Regions from separate parts of the Kroppenstedtia sanguinis genome, predicted to be linked through region 1. Evidence: riboswitches for the same ligand, from Rfam matches in the RefSeq annotation. Region 1 holds a riboswitch; each other region holds the start of a gene.

Region 1 (3,943 bases):
TCCCGTCAGGCTCGTCGCAAAGAATTGAATGAATTGGGACATACATACCGCCGAGTCACCTCACATCTCGCTTATGCGCAGACCTATTTCCCCGACCATACTGTGACAGATTATCTGAATGGATTGGCGGCACAAGCTCACGAAGCGATCTATGCCACCCAAGGAAAAGGGGATTTAAGAGAGGGGCTTCGTTTTTTCACCCGTCGCTTTCCAGCATTGTTTCATGAGCGGATCCCCTTTTTCTTGGTCGCACTCCTGCTGTTTGTGGCAGGCGCTGGGCTCGCCTTTGGCTTTACCTGGCTAAATCCCGCGTATGCGGCGGCTTTTCTCCCGCAGGGGGTGGATATCAACCCCCATGCCTTGCAATCCAGCGAACAATGGAATCATGCCATCGCCTCCAGCACGATTATGACCAATAACATTCAAGTGGCTTTCCTTTGCTTTGCATTGGGAGCCCTTTTGGGTGTGGGTACTCTATGGGTGTTGTTTTCAAACGGACTCCTGATCGGAGCGATCGCCGCCCTCTTCCATCGGGCCGGGGAAGCCTACGCCTTTTGGGCTTTTATCTGGCCCCACGGGGTGATTGAGCTGACCGCTATTTTCATCGCTGGTGCTGCGGGAATGTCTCTCGCCTATGCCTTCTGGGTCCCTGGGGAACGAACCCGTATGGAGGCTTTCAAAGGAGAGGGGAAAGTGACGGTCCAACTGATCCTGGGTGTGATCCCGATGTTTATCGTGGCTGCCCTGATCGAAGGGTTTATCACCCCTGCTCCGTGGCCACATTGGAGTAAGTACCTGGTGGCTCTCATCACCTTGCTAATTCTGTTCATTTACTTTGGCCGTCCCGCCTGGCTTTTGCACCGTCAGCAACCGCAGGCTTCCGCCACCAATGAAGCAGCTCCTTTCAATTGTACCTGAAATCCAGGGGGAAAACAGTGAAAACAAAGAAAAACAACCGGTGTTGAAATCCGGTTGTTTTTCTTTGTGACAGTCATATTCAATACGTCTCCGTTTTTGCATAAAAAAACCGATTGTCGTCCCTCTTCAACGCTGCTAAAGTATGGTGGGTTTATACTTTGATGACCCTCTATTGTTTTCCTTTCTCTATTCTTCGGAAGTGATTTTTATCTAATAATGGATGTTATGTTAGTTTGTATTACAAACTGGTTTTTCTTATTGGAGATTAAGCTTTATGTATCCATAAGCTTCCGCTTGTCGCAAGGGTTTATTTAGAAGTGTCGAAACGATGCATGATTCCCTTCGACCCACGGATTTTTGATCTTGACTTTCATACTTATTCATGAGAATGTATCCCCAAGTCTGAAAGCATGGACTCTTTCACCAAAATGAATTACATGGGAACAGGTACCCTTTTCCGAAGGGAGAGGGTTGAAAAGGGAAGCCGGTGAAAATCCGGCGCGGTCCCGCCACTGTAACGGAAGAGTCCCATCTGACAAGCCACTGATCCATTGGCGATCGGGAAGGCAGATGGGGCATGGATCCCGGAGCCAGGAGACCTGCCTGTTCCGAAAACACTGTTCGACCTACGGGAGATAGGGAGGTGTTGGAATGTACCGCCGGAGAAACATGCGGCCTGGCTAAGCATTTCCACTTGTCTGGATGTCGTGGAATGCTTTTTTTATTGCTATAAGGAGGCGTGGCCGCATTGAACATCGAGAGCAGCAATTTAGGTTTCCCTCGCATCGGAGCCCAGCGGGAATGGAAAAAAGCTTTGGAGAACCACTGGGCAGGAAAATTGGAAGAAAACGATCTGATCGCAGAGATGAAACAGCTCCGTTTAGAAAGCTGGCGCCAACAACAAGAAGCTGGACTTTCACGGATCCCTGTTGGAGACTTTACATGTTATGATCACATGTTGGACATGGCCGTCATGTTTGGCCTGGTTCCCCGCCGCTTTGGACACGGAGAAGGCCCTGTGCCCCTGCATACGTACTTCGCCATGGCCCGGGGAGACGGGGAGAATGCAGCCTGTGAGATGACCAAGTGGTTCAACACCAACTATCACTATATCGTTCCGGAATGGGAAAAGGATACTGAACCGGTATTACTGGAAAACCGCCCTCTGGAAGCTTATCGAGAAGCGAATAAATGTTTGGGGATTGAAGGAAAACCTGTTCTCATCGGTCCCTATACCTTTACCAAACTATCCAAAGGCTTCCCCTCGGAAAAATTGCCGACCATTTTGGAACAGTTAACACCTCTCTACGCACAGATCCTAATCGAACTGGAGTGCGAAGGGGTACAGTGGGTACAACTGGATGAACCTGCTCTCGTCCTCCCCCATTCCCAGGAAGAACATGAAATGGTGGCCGCCGTGTATGAAAAATTGAATCAAGCGGCGCCTGGGATTCGTATCATGCTACAGACCTATTTTGGCTCCTTGGAACACTATAAACGAACCCTTTCCTTTCCCGTCGCAGGAATCGGCCTCGACTTCCAAGCAGGACGGGAAGAAAACCTAAAATCCCTCTCTCAACACGGATTCCCGGAAGAAAAAGTACTCGGAATCGGAATTCTAGACGGCCGCAACATCTGGCGTGCCGATCTGCTGCAGGAATTGGAGTTTTTGCAGGATGAATGGACCCAGCAGGCCGCCTGTAGTGGGTGGTGGATTCAACCTTCCTGCAGTTTGCTTCATATTCCTCTCTCAGTGAAACAGGAAACAGAATTGCCGTCGGTGCTGAAACATTCTCTCTCCTTTGCAGAAGAAAAGTTAGAAGAAATCGTCTTGCTGACTCATGCGCTGGTAGAGGGTGCAGAAAAGTTCTCAGAGAAACTGGCTGCTTCTCATTCGGCCTTAGAGGAGTTGGCCCATTCTCCTTGGCGTACTCGGAAAGATGTGCAAGAAGCCACAGATCGGATCACAGACCAGGATACTCGCCGTTTAGCTCCCTACTCAGAACGGAAAACGATCCAGGCACAACGCTTGACTCTTCCCCTGTTCCCCACCACCACCATCGGCAGTCTGCCCCAGAGCGATGAGGTTCGCAGAAACCGCCGGGCTTGGAAACAAGGGAAGCAATCCGATGAAAGTTATCGGGAGTTTATTCAGCAAGAGATCCGGAAATGGATCCATGTTCAGGAGGAAATCGGCCTCGATGTGCTGGTGCACGGAGAATTTGAACGTACCGACATGGTAGAGTATTTCGGGGAAAAGCTGGAGGGATTTGTCGTCACCCGTCAGGGTTGGGTACAGTCCTACGGATCGCGTTGCGTCAAACCCCCTATTCTGTTCGGAGATGTTGTCTACCGGAAACCGATGACCTTGAAGGAAGTCGTATACGCTCAAAGCTTGACCTCCAAGCCTGTCAAAGGCATGCTGACCGGACCGATCACCATTCTCAACTGGTCCTTTGTGCGGGAGGACCTCCCCCGGCCCCAGGTCGCTCGACAGATCGCACTCGCTCTTCGGGAAGAAGTGAAACAACTGGAGGAGTCAGGTATCTCCGTCATCCAGATGGATGAACCCGCTCTTCGGGAAGGGTTGCCCTTAAAAGCGAAGGAACGGGATGCATACCTGGAATGGGCCGTTGCCGCTTTTCGTCTGGCGACCGCAGGAGCCCATCCAGCTACTCAGGTTCATACCCATATGTGTTACAGTGAATTCCACGACATTCTAGACGCCATCCAGGAATTGGACGCCGATGTCATCTCCATCGAAACTTCACGCAGTCATGGAGATTTGATCCAAGCCTTTGAAGAAGTGCACTATGAACGAGAAATCGGACCTGGCGTCTATGACATCCACAGCCCTCGCATACCGAATAGGGAAGAGATGACCCGCCTGATGCACCGGGCTTTGCGTGTTCTCAACCCTTCCCAGCTCTGGGTTAATCCCGACTGTGGTCTGAAGACCCGTACCCGGGAGGAAGCGGTCTCCTCTCTCCGTAACCTAGTGGAAGCCGCCCGCCAGCTACGCAAG
Region 2 (3,943 bases), on a different contig from region 1:
ACATCTCCCCAGGGGACACCGCAAGATTTACCCCGCGCAAGACCTTCCGGTTTGGATAAGATTTATGCAAACCCTCTGCAATCAGCATCTCCATCTACCCCTTATCCCCAATCGCTCCCAGTCACTCATGGATATTCGTGTCTGCGCTTTAGCTGCCAAGCAAAAAACGGTGCACCGACGAGGGCGGTTACCACCCCGATGGGCAGCTCCCGAGGCTCCATCACAGTCCGGGCCACGGTATCTGCCCCGACGAGGAAGAGTCCTCCCGCCAATACGGCGGCGGGGATCAACACCCGATGATCCGGACCCACGATTCGGCGCATGATGTGAGGAATAATCAACCCCACAAATCCGATCGTGCCGGAGACAGAAACAGCGGCTGCCGTCATCAAGGTGGCCGAAAGCAACAGCACCAGCCGAGTCCGACGGACGGGGACACCCAGGTGAGCGGCAGACCGCTCTCCCAGGGAAAACAAGTTTAGGGGGCGCGCCATCAGCCAAATCAAAAGCAGCCCGGAAATCAAAAAAGGGAGCACGACATAGATATGGTGCCACTCCCGGGCAGCCACACTTCCCATGATCCAAAACTGGATCCGTTGCAACTCTTCTGCTGAAGAGATCCCGATTATAAAGGTTAGCATCGCACCGAAAAAGGCCTGGATCACCACGCCGGACAGGATCAGGGTTGATCGACTCATCCCTCTGCCCGCCAGTCCAATGACGAGGATGAGAGCCGCCGTGGCGAAGAGAAAGGCCCAGACCGGCACCGTCCATCCCCCCAACCAGGCCACGCCGGCACCAGTAAAGATGGCGATCGCCGCCCCCAGGGCAGCACCGGAGGAGACCCCAAGGATATAGGGGTCGGCGAGAGGGTTGCGCAACAATCCCTGAAACACCACCCCTGCTCCTGCCAAGGCCATCCCCACCAGGGCGGAGAGAATCACCCGGGGGAGACGAATTTGCCAGAGGATCGCCTCAGTCGCCGGATCCACGGTTTTCTCTCCCGTCCACTTATCCTCCACGGTTCGCCAGAGTTCTTCCCATCCCAGCTCCGCACTGCCCCAAGAGACCGCCGCACCCATCGCCATCAATAGCAGAAGGCTCAAAGCGAGTGACCAAACCAGGAACCGTGAGAACCAACCCCATCGCTTCATTTGACTGTTTCGGCATATATTTCAGGGTAGATCGCCTCGGAAATCTGGAGCAACCCTTGGGTGATTCTCGGTCCGGGGCGACTGACGATATTGCTATCCAGCTGTTCTACCCGGTCTTCCTTTATAGCCTGGATACTTTTCCAGCCGCCCCGGGCTGCGATTTTCTCCTCTTTATCTGAATGGGTGTAGAGGATCACATCGGGATTCCATTTGACCACATTCTCCGAGGAGGCTTGGAACCAGCCTTTCTCTCCCTTCGCCACGTTTTTCCCACCAGCCAGTGTGATCAGTTCATCCATGAAAGTGCCCTCTCCGGCAGTAAATAGATCGGAAGAGACTTCGATCCATACCTTGGCCTGTTTGTCCCTTGGTACCTTGGCAGCGATCTTTTTCGCTTGCTGTTCCTCTTTCTTCATCTTGGAGATCAGCTCATCCGACTTTTTCCCGGCACCTGTCGCTTTCCCCACATCCTGAATCTGTTGGAACACACCCTCCAGATTCTCAGGTTCATAGGCGATGACTGTCAATCCCAGCTTGCGGAGCTTGTCCACGGTCTCCTTCCCGTTCAGACCCTCTGAAGCCAGAACCAGATCCGGTTTCAAGGAGAGCACCTTCTCCGTGTCGATCTTCATATCACCCACTTTTTCCACCTTTTTGACCTCGGCGGGATAATCATCATTGGTCGTCACCCCCACCATCCGGTCCTCCAATCCCAAGGCGTATGCCGTCTCCGTCATGCTGGGAATCAAGGATATGATCCGTTTGGGTTCTTTTTTTACGGTCACCTGGGTGTCCGTGCCATCTGTCAAGGTGACTGGAAAACCGGCTTCCTGCTTTCCGGAATCCTCGTTGTCAGCAGGTGCATTTGGAGTGGGCGCACAGGCGACCATCGCAAACACGAGCAGCAGGGATAATCCAATTGCAGAAATTCGCGTCCATCTTTTCATCTCATCCGCTCCCATTCACCGTTTTTCCCGAGGCAAAAAGAAAAACCCCACTTGCCGTGAGGCACAGGGGTTCCTGACCGAATCAAAAAAAACGATCCCAGGATCCGGGCAGTTGCTCTCCTCAGCCTCGAAGGAGATCGCAAGTTTCCCAGATGAAAAGGCAGGTCTCCTGGCTTATGGATCCTCACTCCGCCGCACCTTCCCGTTCTGTAGAACAGTGGCATCCTGCGGCTTCGCTCCCCAAATACAGTGGCGGGACCGCACCGGAATCTCACCGGCCTTCCCTTTTCACTCCCCGTTCTCCGTGGTGACGGGGAGACCTTTTCATCCTATCGACTTGTGATCCCATTATATAATGAAACTGAGAACTGGTTCAATTATAGGGACTGCCAGCGGCCTGCAAAGAAAAAAACTGGTAACAAATTGGCAAAGGGAGGACAGATGCGGACATCCCTGCCGCACCGCCTCAGATGGACAGAAAAAGTTGATGAACCAAAGTTGAACAGCAGAAGGAAGTCGGCTACCCAAGCGACCTGGCCCGTGAAGAAGTCTGATGTATGAGGGGACCGGGTGGGTAGGACGGTTACGATCTCTTGCAAAGAACGCATAGCGAGACCCGGGAGCGGAAAGCGACCCTGGCGAGACTTGTGCCCTATGGGTGCAAAGGCTGTTCACCGTCCCCCCCTCCCGACCTTATTTCCTACCCAAAATATGTTTAATCCACACGCCTGGTTAAATGATGGGGTTTCACAATGATTCTAACTTCCACCCCGAAGGGACTACTCTACAACTGATGGAAGCCATCGAGGCGGCCCCGGCTCCTGCAAAAAATTTTCAGCTGAATTTTTTCAAGACGAAAAGGCCGACCAATATGGGTCGGCCTTTTCGTCTCAAGGGGGTTAAACTAATTCTTATCAATTAAAAAGAGGATTGCAATGGTTTTTCATCTTGCAAAGACATCATTTTCAACCTTCGAAATCGTTTCTTCAAAACTATAACCCATGTAAAAATATATGTCAATCAATGAAAAAAGGGGATTGGCTAGCCACTCTGCAAGATGCAAATCCTAATCCTTTAGGACGCTGCCACTTTCAATTATTATAACGAAGTTCCTATATCAGAGGTTTCAGCTCCCTCCAATCCGTCCTACTTCTCCAGATTTTCATCCCGTTTCTTTTCAGCATTCTCCAGAACCTTTTCCACCCGGTTCTCCAGGTACTGATATTGCTTGATTCGGTATTTTTTCATCATCTCAACCCTCTGATCGATTTTTTTAGTTAAAGCTGTGGAATTGGAGAGCTTCCCCTGTTGCTCCAATTCCTCGGCGGCGGCTTTCAGGTGGGCACTCTCCTGATCGTAACAAGGAATTTTTCATATCATCCCTTCCAATCCAAAGCTTAATTTCCATATGGTGTATAATCCGTTACCGACTCTATTGTAAATCAATCCAAATCGAGAGAATATAGCCGGAAGCAGGGCTGTTGATTAACCAGAAAATGGGCAGCGGAAGGGAGTCGTGTGCTGCCAAAGCGACCTTTGCGCCACAGGCACTACAATCTCGATGGGCTGAAGCCCTGGAATAAAGGTAGCCATCCTACCCAGCGGAGAATCTGGAGGGAGGGCGTTTAGGGGCAACCTCTTCCCTGTGTTGCTTCCGTAAAGCTTTGCCCCTGCCCGATGGTCAGATTTGGAGCGGCCAGTTTTCACTTCCTTGCCGGATGGCAACGGTCGCGTGGGTGAACACGATCTCCCCACCCAAAATATGGCTAATCAACACGCCTGAGCCGGAAGGTTTTATATTGCTCACCTGCAGAAGCCGCAAGGAAGCTTTGAAACCTATCT
Region 3 (3,943 bases), on a different contig from region 1:
CCCAACTGATCCACACTTACCGCGGTGTTGTTCAATTGTTTCATCCAAGGGATTACCCCTGAGCTGATCCCTTTGTATCCTTTGATATCGCTCCCACGGGACCGGATTTTGCCCAGGTAGACACCCAGACCCCCTCCTCCTTTGGAAACCTTGGCCACATCGGTGTTGCTGTCATAAATCCCCTGTAGACTGTCATCCACCGTGTCCACAAAACAGGAAGATAATTGGCCAAAATTTTTGCCGGCATTGGACAGGGTAGGTGTGGCTACAGTCATATACAGATGGGAGAGAGCCCAGTAGGCTTCCCGTACCCAATGCATCCGATGCTCTCTTTCTTCCTGGGACATCAGCACCATCGCGATGATAAGAAATCGCTCCTGGGGAAGCTCGTACAATTCTCCTGCCTGGGAGCGGGCCAAGTAACGGTCAGCCAAGGTTCTCAGTCCCGCATAGGTGAACAGACGATCCCGCTCCGGACGGATGATCGTCGCCAATTCCTCGATTTCCCCTCGAGTATAGCCTTCCAACAGTAAAGGAGAGTAGACGCTGGATTTTGTCAGCACTTGGATTAACTCATAAAAATCTCCGTAGGGTTCCCCTTGACGGAATGGATGGCGCGAGGCCTCCTCGTAAAGCCGCGCCAAATAGATCCGCGAGGCTACAAAAGTCCAATCTGGTTCCTCACTGCTGACCCGTTCCAAGGCGTCTAGGATCATCCGGTCAGAAATTTGATCCGCAGAATCTCCTTCCCGAAAGGAGCGCAACTGTTGAGCGATGTACTCTTGAAGATCCAGTTTGGGAAAGTCGCTCACCAAAGGTTGGAGAAAATTTTCCATGGCCTGCCTGTCACGGGGAATCGTTTCTGTCGACAACAGCGTTCCGATCATTTCATCTCCGCCTTCCTCTGGAGTGATCTTCCGCCAGAAGCGTTGGAATCAAATCCTTTGGTAACACTTCTAGGGAGCTCTTCCAGGGCAAATAAAAAAACACCCTTATTCCAGGTGTTGGTAGGTTTGGAACACGGCGAAATAAGCAGGCTTACAGCAGAAGCCCCTGATCAGTCTTCTTTGACCGAATCCGCCGTTTCCAAGTCCCAACCCCCGAAGACTGGAAACATACAGGACAACGCAGGCAGGTCTACTGGCTCATGCTTCACCCTAGTCCGGTCCTTCCCGCCCAGTCAGCCCCCTCAGGGACCCGACAGGGCAGTGGTCACACCGTTTCGTCCACATTTACAGTTGCGGGGACAGCTCCGGCTTTACACCGAATTCCCTTTTCAGCTTCCCAAAGGAAGCACCTGCATCCCATAAACACAACATATTGAGTTTCCGAAGATGTACAACCCCATCATATCGAAAAACGGAGCAGATGTAAACAAAAAATCCGAACCCTGTGGGATCGGATTATGAGAAACTCATGCAAGCCATGAGTCAGCCCGGATTTATATCAGATATTATTGTTGTTGGGGATCTTTCACATATTTAACGGGGACTTGTCCTTCATCTTGGAAAACGGTCAATTCCACCGTCTCTGTCAGGATGTCGGCGTAACTGTAAGAAACGCGTTCAAAGGAGTGTTGATCCTCGTCCAGTTTGACGATAAACACGGAAGGGTATGTCTCTTCGAGCACCCCGCTGCGTTCAATCGTTTTGCGACGTCCACTGTTGGCTTTCAACCGGATTTTTTGACCGATATAGCCATCCAAGGTCCGTTTTATTTCAGACAGCGCATTCCTACCCATTTAGCTCGACCACCTCACTCACAGAGATTATACCATGAGTCAGGTGCAATTGTCAAAACGTGAATTATAGCAAGGGTCTAAGCCCTATGTCAACGGGTAAAACCGGTAATTGTCAATAAAAGTTCCTTCCCGACAAAACTTTGTCATGATCGACAAACCTTCGCTGAACCGCTTCATTTGGTAAAACGATCCGCCACAGAGCTAGCGGCGTAGGCGTCAGGCTTGATCTTGGCGGTATATCCCACCGAGGTGACCCAACCCACTACCTCCTGAATCAGTTTTCGGGTCTCTCCCTTCCGCCCCACATCCAGGTGAACTTCCACCGGCAACTCCAGAGAAGCCCCCAGAAAACCTTCTTCTTTCAATCGTTCCATCAGATCCAGGCTGTACTCCGTCTCTTTGTAGATCCGATAACGGAGATCCAGCAAAGGGCGACTTTTCTTTTTGGAGTAGAAAAAGAGAGCTCCTTTTCCCACCCGGTGTATAATGATGGCGGTTACGAACAGTGTCTCTTTGTGATCGGTCTGGGAGTCTGTCCCGATCACCATTTTATAAATGGCATTTCGATCTTCATCGATATAGGCATAAATCTCGGAGATCATTTGCTCCAGACGGATCCGACCCCTGCGTGGATGATAGAACTGCAACTTCCATTCGCCTCCGAAGTTCCGGGCGTTGCCGGCTAGTTTTCCCCTGTGGGTTCAGTTCCCCGTCACTTCATCCAGTCGGTTGCTTAAGAAAGCAAATTCCTCCAGCGATAGGGTTTCTCCTCGCCGCTTGGGGTCAATCCCCGCCTCCAGCAACACCCGAGAGAGAATCGCTTTTTCCTGTCCAAGCACAGCTCCTGTACTCAGGGCATTTAGGAGTGTCTTGCGCCGCTGGCCGAAAGCCGCCCGGATCACACGGAATAACAAAGCTTCATCCCGAACTTCCACTGGTGGTTGCTCACGGATCTTCAGTTGGATCACAGCGGAATCCACTTGGGGGCGGGGGACAAAAACATGGGCCGGGACCTTGGTAACCCATTCCGTTTCCGCATAATACCGAGCGGCAACCGTAATCGAACCGTAGGCTTTGCTTCCAGGGGAAGCGGTGAGACGTTCTGCCACCTCTTTTTGAATCATGATCACGATCCGATCCAGCGGAAGTTTTTCCTCCAACAACCGCATCAGGATCGGAGTCGTGACATAATAGGGAAGGTTGGCCACTACACTGATCCGATGGCAGTCCCCCAGGTAATCCCGCAACAGCCTGGTCAGATCCAAATTCATCACATCGCCGTGAAGGATATGGACATGAGGTTGTTCTGAGAACAGACTGCTGAGAACCGGAATCAGCCGATCATCCAATTCCACTGCGACCACCTGACCGGCTGCCATCGCCAACCGTTCGGTCAGGGCCCCGATCCCTGGGCCGATCTCCAACACTCCGGCTTCCGGGTCTAGTCCCGCGGCCTCGATCATCTGATCCAGTATCCGGGGATCTGTAAGAAAATGCTGACCCAGGCTTTTCTTCAGTCGCAATCCCTTTTCTGCCAACAATTGGCGTGTCCGTTCCGCAATCCTGACTTCATCCATCCTCTTCATCCTCTCCCACTCTGTGCAACGCTTCTTCAAATTCCTTTGCTGTGATGTGCAAGAGATGAAGACGGCGAAAGAATTGCTTGGCGTTTCCGTATCCAATCCCCAGGGCTACAGCAAGCTTTTCCCGGAGCAGCCGGGATTTTGGATGACCGACCAGCCCCGCCTCCCGATATCTTTCCCAGGAAACGCCGGTGGCAAACGGTTCTCCTGCTTCATGACGAGCCTTTGCCAACGCCTGACGAATCACTTCCGGAGCGGCATGTTCCACTCCGAGTCCGTGAGCACCCCTCGCTTCCTCCTGGGAGATGAAGGCATGTTTGCAACCAGGCACCTCCCGGGAGACGATGCGTCGGATTCGCTCTCCGGCTCCGTCGGGATCGGTCAGGATAATCACCCCCCGCGCATCCAGGGCCCGCTTCACCTCGGCGATCACATCGGAACCTACTGCCGATCCCCGGGTCTCAATGGTATCTGCACGAACTGCCCGACGGAGAGCTTCTGTATCATTCCGTCCCTCTACGACAATCACTTCTTTAACCGATAGCTGTTGAATAATTCCCACCCTTTTCCTATGTAACCACAACGGAGATTACCCACCCCCGTTGTTCAGCCTGCATCC
Region 4 (3,943 bases), on a different contig from region 1:
AGAGGGGCCGGAGTCCAAGGCAGGACGCAGATCTATTTCCTCCGCTGGCCCTCCACCGATGGCGAGAAGCGGGCTAGTCGGAAGGGTCCGGGAGGGTTCCACCACCCCACTTCCAGTGCGCGACGGTGAGGGTTTTTCTTTTTTCTCCCCCTCGGGAGCCGGCTTCACATCCGGATTTTTTCCCTCTCCCGGCGAAGCGTTGATATCCCCCAGGTCATAAATCCGAGGTTTCCCTTCCAGAAAATTGCGATAAGAAGTCAGGGCGAGTAACGCTTGTTCACTGGCCATATCATTGGATTTTTCCTCCCCGACATGGGCAAATCCTCCATCCTTCTGTTGATAGGACAGCAGATTTTCCACCACATTTCCACCGGATTTGGTAAAAGCGTTGCTGTGGGGATCCATCCCATTGGAAGTGAGGGCGATGATCACCTGTGAAGCACTTTCGCTGTTTTCCACTCCCCAGGAACGAAATCCCCCGCTCTCTGTCTGCTGAGCAGACAACCACCCAAATCCTCTTTGCTTAGCCTGATCTACCGCTCCTCCATCATAGGGAGCCAACGCTGCCAGCGCCATGGCGGTGAGATCCACATCTCCTGAGGACCCGACCACCAAAGCCCAACTGCCGTCCCGGTTCTGGTTTTCTAACAGCCAGTTCAGTAGTCCTTCCCGGTTCCACTCTGCCCCATCGGGTACGAAATAACGTGCAGAGTCCAAGGCGATCAGAGCGAAGATCACACCGTTGCTTCCTTGAGTCAACATGCCCTTATGGTTACAGATTTTTTCGATCAAATTATACTTATCTATACTTCGGGGGTCCCCGCCGCCAGCACGAATCCCCAGCACCAACCGTTCCACATCGGTTACTTTGCGGAATTCTCCTTCATTCTCCACGATATGACGAATCGTATTTTCCAGGTAGTTCACCGGGACCTTTTCTACTGCCTGAAACAAGCCAAGAGCCTGCCAGTCGGAACCGGAGCCCTCAGCTGAAATCCAGCCGGCTACATCCGCCACCGCTTGGGTCAGATCTCGTTTTTTTACTGAAGCGGTCTTTGCGGAAGTGGTCGCCTGCACTTCTTTGCCGGAGTGCTCCTGGGTTCCCAGAGTGCGGCGGCTCTCTCCGAATGCCTTTTCCCTGGGGAGATTACTGGCTCCATCGGATCGGGGTTTGGATTTCACCGGTGCGTCGGGTTCAGTCCCCGACGGCGGAGCCTTCGGTGCCTCCCGGAGTCGGTTGTTCCCCTCCCCATCTGTACGGGAAAGAGGGAGCCCTACATCCTCGCCCCCGTCGGTGGTATAGACCCACTCCACTACATCCCCGTTCTTCACCGGATGACTGCCAGCACTGTGGGCAGGGAACTCTCCGTTCACCCGAAACATCCAGCCACTGAGTGGCCCGCGATCAAATTCGGCCAGATCGCCGATGGCACGAACATAGAGGCTACTTCCAGAACCCGTGTAGGTCATCTGTTCCGGACCCAGGGTTTTCAGTAAGACGCTGAAAGCCGTCTCATCCGCTTCGATCTCCACTGGCGTTGCAGGGTACATTTCCCGGTGGTCGTCTCCGGTAACCGACAGCTGAACCATGTCTGCCGCTTGTTCCCCAGTTTCCCCTGGGACTACAGGAAGAGTCTCGCCAAGAACCGCAACAGGAAAAGCCGTCAGGAAGAGAATCAAGGCGAAGACAGTAGATAACCACTTTTGGAAGAGGTACATCTCTTTCATCCTTCCTTTGATAATCAGGCACAAAAAAACACCCCGTTCCCTGCGGAGTGTCGTTGATGTGGAATCCCGCCACTAGCATGCCTGTACAGAGGCATATGTCGGCTCCAGTCAACACCTCCTATCCGCGTAGGAATCCTGTGTCGTCGGAACAGGCAGGTCTCCTGGCTCATGTTCATCACCTCCCGCGCCTTCCCGTCTTTCGACAGTGGCATATGGCAGGAGGCTCCCATTCACAGTGGCGGGACCGCGCCGGATTTGCACCGGTCTTCCCTTTTCAGCCGATCGGATCCTGACCGATCGACACCTGTACCTAACAAATATGCGATTGGTTTAAATTCACATCATTGTAGTACCCTTCTTAATTATATCATGATTCGCATAAACCCCAACCTAAAAAAGAGCCGATGATCGGCTCTTTTATCCATCTGATCCCTTTTTCTCAGGATCCACTTCCGTAGCGAATCTCCCGTAGTACTCTTCCAAGGTCCAATCCTTGCTCTGCAGTTCAGTGGCCAGCTTCTTCCCCACATAGCGCAAGTGCCAAGGTTCATAGGTAAATCCAGTGATCTCTTCCTTTCCCTTGGGATACCGGATAATAAAACCGTATTGATGGGCGTGTTTTGCCACCCAGCGCCCTTCCTTGGTTTGCGCAAAGGATTCTTCTAACTTAAAGTCCACATCACTGCATGTGATATCCATAGCCAACCCGGTCTGATGTTCACTGGTACCGGGACGGGCACTCACCTGTTTGGCTGCGCCTCCCTTCCGGTTTCCTTTAAAAGCAAACAGCTCTTTCTGTCGCTCGTAGGATCGGTACCCCGATTGGGCATATAACTTCAATCCCTGCTTCTCTGCTTCGGCAAAGAGTTGTTCCAATGCTTTCCCCGCTTCCCGGCGTAACTGTTTTTTAGGCAGATCTTCATGAAAGGGAAAGGGAACATCAGGAACCACCAAATCCGGTGGAGTGTAGCCATCGGGTAAAGGGTGAGTCTGGTTGACTAAGACGGTGGGACTGGTGGGGTGGGTATCCACCTTGATTTTCTCCGTTTCTTTGGGAGGAGACTTTTTCTCGGTTGCCGCCTTTTGACCTGATTCGATCGGTTCTTTCTCCTCCTTTTTCCCCTCTGCATGAGACGAATCTGCCCCTTGGTACATACCGGACAACCATAATGAGATCCCGGTGATGAGGGTGAAGATCAGCACAAGCCCAATGGGCAGCTGTTTTTTTCGCCGCTCTTGCCTCTGCCTTTCCTTACGGGATCGAAAAGATGACCCATGATAATCCAAAGCTCTGTTCCTCCGTGTATTCCCGGTCTGGGAATCTATCAGTTATGCCAACTATATTAAAAATCAAAGATCCTGTAAAGATTGGTAGAAAGGAAGACCGGAAGCCCACTCCCAATTCAACAGAGCACCATTTCATCATGGGGTTTATGAAAAAAGCAGGAAACTCCCTCCTTTCTCAGGGGATCCGAAAAATATCACCTATCTGATCTCATCTCTTAATCGCACCCGCCTCCGTCACCACCTCCACCACCTCCGTCACTGCAACCGTCGCTGCCAGATTGGCTATCACCTGACCAAAAACTAGGGCCCGACCCTGAATCGGTAAAACCGCTGCTTTGACTTCTTGAACTCTTTCCCCGGAAGATCCCCGGTAAGTTGACGATCAAAATTAAAAGGATAACGATTCCCACAATGATCCATTCCACGATGTTCACCCTCTCCAAAATGATTTTTCAATTTTATATTCGCTTAAAGCCACCCGATCCCTGCCCCTCTCCCTCTAAATTAACATTGTCAGAATGATGTGTTTAGCTATCATTACACTACCAGTGTAGCAAAAGTGCGCAGAGTGAGAGCATCACACATCCTGCGCATTCCCCATGGTCTGCTCCGAATCCGACCCTCTCCATTTCCTTGGGGGAGGATAGGGTCGCGTGGGTGACCACGATCACCCCGCCCGCAACACGGCTAGTCTACACTCCCTTGAATAAAGGCATGAAAAAAGCCGGTTGATCCTTCTCGGATCCAACCGGCTTTTATCCTCTGACACGAATTCACTTCACTCCCGCTGGAACTGACAAGCCCAGCTGTTCAGCGACTCTCTCTCCCCATTCCGGATCTGCCTTGTAGAAATGGCCGATTTGGCGAAGTTTGATCTCATCTCTTTGAACTGGTCTCATATGATCTGCGAAATTTTTCACCAAGCGTT

Evidence for each region. Region 1 has a riboswitch for cobalamin ahead of metE (5-methyltetrahydropteroyltriglutamate--homocysteine S-methyltransferase). Riboswitches for the same ligand answer to the same signal wherever they lie in the genome.
Region 2: linked by a shared signal. The riboswitch ahead of JOD24_RS02290 (ABC transporter substrate-binding protein) and the one ahead of metE (5-methyltetrahydropteroyltriglutamate--homocysteine S-methyltransferase) in region 1 are both predicted to bind cobalamin.
Region 3: linked by a shared signal. The riboswitch ahead of JOD24_RS10180 (ribonucleoside-diphosphate reductase subunit alpha) and the one ahead of metE (5-methyltetrahydropteroyltriglutamate--homocysteine S-methyltransferase) in region 1 are both predicted to bind cobalamin.
Region 4: linked by a shared signal. The riboswitch ahead of JOD24_RS03315 (DUF4430 domain-containing protein) and the one ahead of metE (5-methyltetrahydropteroyltriglutamate--homocysteine S-methyltransferase) in region 1 are both predicted to bind cobalamin.

Annotation. Positions count from the first base shown of each region.
Region 1 covers NZ_JBNPXF010000006.1:55,835-59,777, forward strand. The annotation lists gene JOD24_RS05325 (stage II sporulation protein M) at 1-918, shown strand, start outside; cobalamin riboswitch at 1,347-1,539, shown strand; gene metE (5-methyltetrahydropteroyltriglutamate--homocysteine S-methyltransferase) at 1,658-3,943, shown strand, end outside.
Region 2 covers NZ_JBNPXF010000002.1:129,192-133,134, forward strand. The annotation lists gene JOD24_RS02280 (heme ABC transporter ATP-binding protein) at 1-88, opposite strand, end outside; gene JOD24_RS02285 (FecCD family ABC transporter permease) at 126-1,106, opposite strand; gene JOD24_RS02290 (ABC transporter substrate-binding protein) at 1,151-2,101, opposite strand; cobalamin riboswitch at 2,244-2,440, opposite strand.
Region 3 covers NZ_JBNPXF010000015.1:17,011-20,953, reverse strand. The annotation lists gene JOD24_RS10180 (ribonucleoside-diphosphate reductase subunit alpha) at 1-887, opposite strand, end outside; cobalamin riboswitch at 1,114-1,316, opposite strand; gene veg (biofilm formation stimulator Veg) at 1,454-1,741, opposite strand; gene JOD24_RS10170 (ribonuclease H-like YkuK family protein) at 1,915-2,388, opposite strand; gene rsmA (16S rRNA (adenine(1518)-N(6)/adenine(1519)-N(6))-dimethyltransferase RsmA) at 2,443-3,327, opposite strand; gene rnmV (ribonuclease M5) at 3,311-3,907, opposite strand; gene JOD24_RS10155 (TatD family hydrolase) at 3,931-3,943, opposite strand, start outside.
Region 4 covers NZ_JBNPXF010000003.1:161,334-165,276, reverse strand. The annotation lists gene JOD24_RS03315 (DUF4430 domain-containing protein) at 1-1,728, opposite strand, end outside; cobalamin riboswitch at 1,863-2,051, opposite strand; gene JOD24_RS03310 (M15 family metallopeptidase) at 2,146-3,015, opposite strand; gene JOD24_RS03305 (catalase) at 3,789-3,943, opposite strand, start outside.